DNA from 2 places in the Shewanella piezotolerans WP3 genome. Region 1 is predicted to be linked to the other one. Evidence: riboswitches for the same ligand, from Rfam matches in the RefSeq annotation. Region 1 holds a riboswitch; the other holds the start of a gene.
The links. A riboswitch is a leader RNA that binds a small molecule or an ion and turns the genes downstream of it on or off. The one in region 1 is predicted to bind lysine.

Region 1 (2,486 bases):
ATTGTACTCGTTTTAGGCATTTGTTAACAAATGAAATGTTAACAAATTTACAAGAAGGCATGACTTAGATCACGAAAAAGCAGTTAAGTGGTTGATAATTAAGATAAGTGAAATTTTATTTACTGTGATCGATATCACGTCTCTAGGCAGCCCTAACGATTTTGCTATAATAAAATCACTTCAATTAGAGAATTTGTTAGCAATGAATCACTCAGTAGAAAGGCTTTGGCACGAATATCAACAAACGGAATTCTTGTTCACACAAGGTTTATCTCCCAAAATTTCATTCGCAATCATCACTGCTCACAATCCGAAAGGTGAATCATTGGCTCCTAGTCAGAATCGATTACTCGACCGTAAGCTACTGCAAGAGATCCTCGGTTTACGGCGTCCTTATCGGGCGATGGTAGGAGCGTCTCAAGATCGTAGCCATATGGAAAAGAGTTGGGCGGTTGCCACTGATAAAGCCTCTGCGATTAAACTTGGCTGTAAATTTAATCAAAATGCTATCTACTATGTCGAGTCAGACAAACTGCAATTGATCCCTTGCTTATTGTTACAACAGGAAACGGCTCTTGGTGCGTTTTCACCTCGAGTTAACGTAGTGCATGAGCTGCCTGATAACGTGTAATAGCAATTGAGATCAAATCAAGGTGGCTGCTTTGAGTCGAGCAGTTATTTATTGGTTGGTATAATTCTAAAGTTGTACAAATTTTGTTTGACTTGCTGGCGTTAATTATATATTTTTCACTTTCTTGATTTGTATACAAATTGAGTACAGAAGAGGAGCGTTAACTAGGTAGTGAATGAGAGGGGACCAAAACCCAAAGATCATTCATGAGGGAGATTAGCGCCGAGATATTAAAAGCTTTTTGGGATAGCTTTAAGTATCGGTCGTTCAGGCTGAATCCTGTCGATTGTCACCTATTATTATGGTGGAGAGCTTCTGGTGACGATCGCTGTTTCCCATCAATGGGGTGCATATCTTAGCACCAGGCTCTTCGAACGAAGTTAGTTCGGAGCTTATTCATGTTAGTTTTTCAAAACCGTCAGTTTATTCAGATTCCACTTTCCGTGGAGGCTGCCCTATGTCTATAGCCAATGGTTTAACTGTCGCTAAGTTTGGCGGAACCTCAGTTGCAGACTATGATGCGATGCACCGCTGTGCTGATATCATTATCAATAACCCAGCTACAAAAGTGGTGGTGGTGAGTGCATCAAGTGGCGTCACCAATAAGCTTGTAGCACTGACTCAAGCTACAACAACCTCAGAGCAAAGCAAACTGCTGATTAAACAGATTGCTTCTATTCAGTATCAGATCCTCGATAGGCTGGGTCATCCAAGTGAAGTGGCTGCAAAAATTGATGCCGTCATTAGCCATATATCGGTACTCGCCGAACGCTTAGTGCTGAGCCGCAGCAAAGCAGTTATGGATGAAATGCTATCGCAAGGCGAGATGTGCTCGTCGGTATTTTTCGCCGCTGTGTTACGTGAGAAAGGCGCAGCAGCTGCAGCATTCGATGTGCGACAAGTGATGCGAACTGATAGCCATCATGGCCGTGCAGAACCACAAATAGAATCCATTGCTCAACTTGCTGAAGAACATTTAGCGCCATTGTTGAGTTCTCAAGTAATAGTTACCCAAGGTTTTATAGGGGCTGATGAAGAGGGAGCTACCACGACTTTGGGGCGTGGCGGCAGTGATTATTCAGCAGCACTATTAGCAGAAGCGCTGCGGGCAACCGCGGTTGAGATCTGGACTGATGTTGCTGGGATCTACACCACTGATCCAAGACTTGCCCCCAATGCTAAGCCTATTGCTGAAATCAGCTTTAATGAAGCGGCAGAGATGGCTACTTTCGGGGCTAAAGTATTGCATCCAGCCACGATTCTTCCAGCGGTTAGGCAAAAAATCCAAGTGTTTGTTGGCTCAAGCTGGACACCAGAACAAGGCGGCACTTGGATCCGTCACCAGGTGTCTGACGAGCCCGTCTACCGCGCGGTAGCGGTAAGAAGAGATCAAACGCTGCTAAATCTTCATAGTCTACAAATGCTTCATGCACAGGGTTTTTTAGCCCAAACTTTTGCCACCCTAGCAAAGCATAAGATCAGTGTTGACCTAATTACCACCTCAGAAGTGAATGTGGCATTAACCTTAGATAAAACCGGCTCTGATTCGAGTGGCCATGGTTTATTGAGTGAGTCGCTGTTGCAGGAGTTGTCGCAGCACTGCCGAGTTCGTGTTGAAGATGGCTTGGCATTGGTTGCTGTTATAGGTAACAGAATTGCGTCAACGGCGGGTGTATGTCGCAGAGTGTTTGAAGTACTAGAGCCTCATAATGTACGCATGATCTGCCAAGGCGCGAGCCCGCATAATCTATGTGTACTGGTAGAAGAAGCACAAGCCGCTGATGTGATCCGTGCATTACATGAAAATTTGTTTGAATCATAATCGCCGTTGAATATTAGTCGCTGGTGAAGCAAG
Region 2 (2,486 bases), 880 kb from region 1:
ACTGTGGCGATGTGACAAGCAGCGCACAACAGTTAAATGGTGTACGTAATGTTTTGGTTGCTGACGCCTCTGTTTATGCCAACGGTTTGGCTGAAAATATAGCAGATGTAATTACTGAAGTTGCCGCAGACTATGAGCATGTACTTGCCGCAGCATCAAGTCACGGTAAAGACATATTGCCGCGCGTTGCAGCATTGCTAGACGTTAACCAGCTATCAGAAGTGATTGAAGTGGTCAGTAACGACACCTTCATTCGCCCAATTTATGCCGGTAACGCATTAGCAACGGTGCAAAGCTTAGATGATAAAAAAGTGATGACGGTTCGCTCTAGTGCGTTTAATGCTGTAGCAAATGATTGCAGCGCAGATTTAGTGACGCTTTCGCAAGAAGTTGCACCACAGGTAGAGTTTGTTTCTCAAAGTCTTACGGAATCTGAGCGTCCTGAACTTGGTAGCGCTGGGGTGATTGTGTCTGGTGGTCGCGCTTTAGGTAATAGCGAGAATTTCACTATGCTGGAGCAATTGGCTGATAAGCTCGGCGGTGCACTTGGTGCATCACGCGCAGCAGTCGACGCAGGTTATGTACCTAACGACCTACAAGTGGGGCAAACGGGTAAAATCGTAGCACCTGACTTGTATATTGCTGTCGGGATCTCTGGTGCGATTCAGCATCTTGCCGGTATGAAAGATTCAAAAGTAATTGTAGCAATCAATAAAGATCCAGAAGCACCGATTTTCCAGGTTGCTGACTATGGATTAGAAGCGGATCTATTTGAAGCAGTGCCACAGCTTTTGGAACAGCTTTAAAATATCACAGAGCTTATTGACGAGCAGTTAAAAATCAACCAGTTGTAAATTTTGGGTTGTTGCGCTGTTATCGTTTGTGGGTTTAAGTTGGTAATATTTGAGATCTGTGTCACGATAAGCGGCTTTAGGGTAGCATCCCTAAAGCCGCTTATGTTTTTATGTCATTCACGTTAATTAGCTCTGCCTATTTAGCGTCCTTAGAAGTAGAGGTGCATTTAATATTAGTACCAACGAGTAGGGTGATGCCTATGACTTGTTGAGAAAGGATTTGATGCCGAAGTGACATAGCATATCGAGGCGTGTTGCTGGGGCTGTTATCAAATAGGAACAGCACTGCCATAGTATTTCTTATCGGGAAGATAAGAAGATTTTATATTAATGTCGAACATTGATATTACTGTGGAGCGCTACTGATAGGACAGGTGTAATCAGCTCTCAATGCTAACTCCCACCAGTTCAGTCGGCCTCCATTCGTACTTAGCGAAGATAATAATTAAATGACAATTTTAAGCTATGCCGATTCGGCACTTTCGTTGCTGCCTCCGGTAGTTGCAATCGTACTGGCGATGTTAACGCGTCGTGTTTTACTTTCTCTTGGGGTAGGGATCCTGCTGGGCGCGCTATTGCTGACTGATTTTTCTGCAGCTAATACCGTTCAATATGTGGGTGAAAAAGTAATGGGACTCGTGTGGGATGACGGGGCACTTAATAGCTGGAACCTATACATTCTTGGCTTCTTAGTGCTACTGGGTATGATCACCGCACTCATCACCGTTAGCGGCGCAGCTCGCGCGTTTGCTGATTGGGCTCGCAATCACATTCGCAATAAACGCGATGCGAAACTACTAACCATGTTCCTTGGGTGTGTGGTGTTTATTGATGATTATTTCAATAGTCTGGTTGTTGGCAGTGTCGCAAGACCACTTACCGATCGTTACTATATTTCCCGTAGTAAACTAGCCTACTTGCTTGATTCAACGGCCGCACCTATCTGTGTTATTTCGCCAGTCTCAAGCTGGGGGGCGTACATCATCGCGCTGATTGGCGGCATTTTAACGGCTCACGGTTTTACTGACTCAGGACATCTAAGTACATTTGTGCAGATGATCCCGATGAACTTCTACGCTATTTTTGCTTTGTTACTACTACTTTGCGTTGCGCTTATGGGACTGGATATTGGTCCTATGCGCCAGCATGAGCTTAATGCGCAAAAGGGCAACCTTTATGATGAATCTAAAGGGTTACCGCCAGGGGCAAATTCAGACCTACCTGAAGCTGACACCGGTAAAATTATCGGCTTGTTTCTGCCTATCACTGTATTAGTTTTTGCCACTTTCTACTTTATGGTGAGCAGTGGTGGTGATGCGCTTGCGGCTAAGAATGAAGCGTTCAGCTTAATCGGTGCATTTGAAAATACTGATGTGGGCTCTTCATTGTTCTTTGGTGCGTTAATTGGTCTTATTGTTACACTCGTGTTGGTTATCTACCAAGGTGTCGATAAGAAGATGATCGTTAAAGGTGTGGTTGAAGGCGCCAAATCTATGCTACCAGCCATCTACATCTTGTTGTTTGCTTGGACGATTGCTGGGGTGATTGGCCAACTCGAAACCGGCAAGTATATGGCGAGCTTAGCCACTGGTAATATACCGTTTGCGATGCTTCCTGCTGTGCTATTTATAT

Region 2: linked by a shared signal. The riboswitch ahead of SWP_RS15490 (Na+/H+ antiporter NhaC family protein) and the one ahead of lysC (lysine-sensitive aspartokinase 3) in region 1 are both predicted to bind lysine.

The regions. Positions count from the first base shown of each region.
Region 1 is NC_011566.1:4,547,326-4,549,811, reverse strand. It holds gene SWP_RS19370 (DUF3293 domain-containing protein) at 203-631, shown strand; lysine riboswitch at 774-954, shown strand; gene lysC (lysine-sensitive aspartokinase 3) at 1,089-2,453, shown strand.
Region 2 is NC_011566.1:3,668,551-3,671,036, reverse strand. It holds gene SWP_RS15495 (electron transfer flavoprotein subunit alpha/FixB family protein) at 1-806, shown strand, start outside; lysine riboswitch at 1,003-1,224, shown strand; gene SWP_RS15490 (Na+/H+ antiporter NhaC family protein) at 1,304-2,486, shown strand, end outside.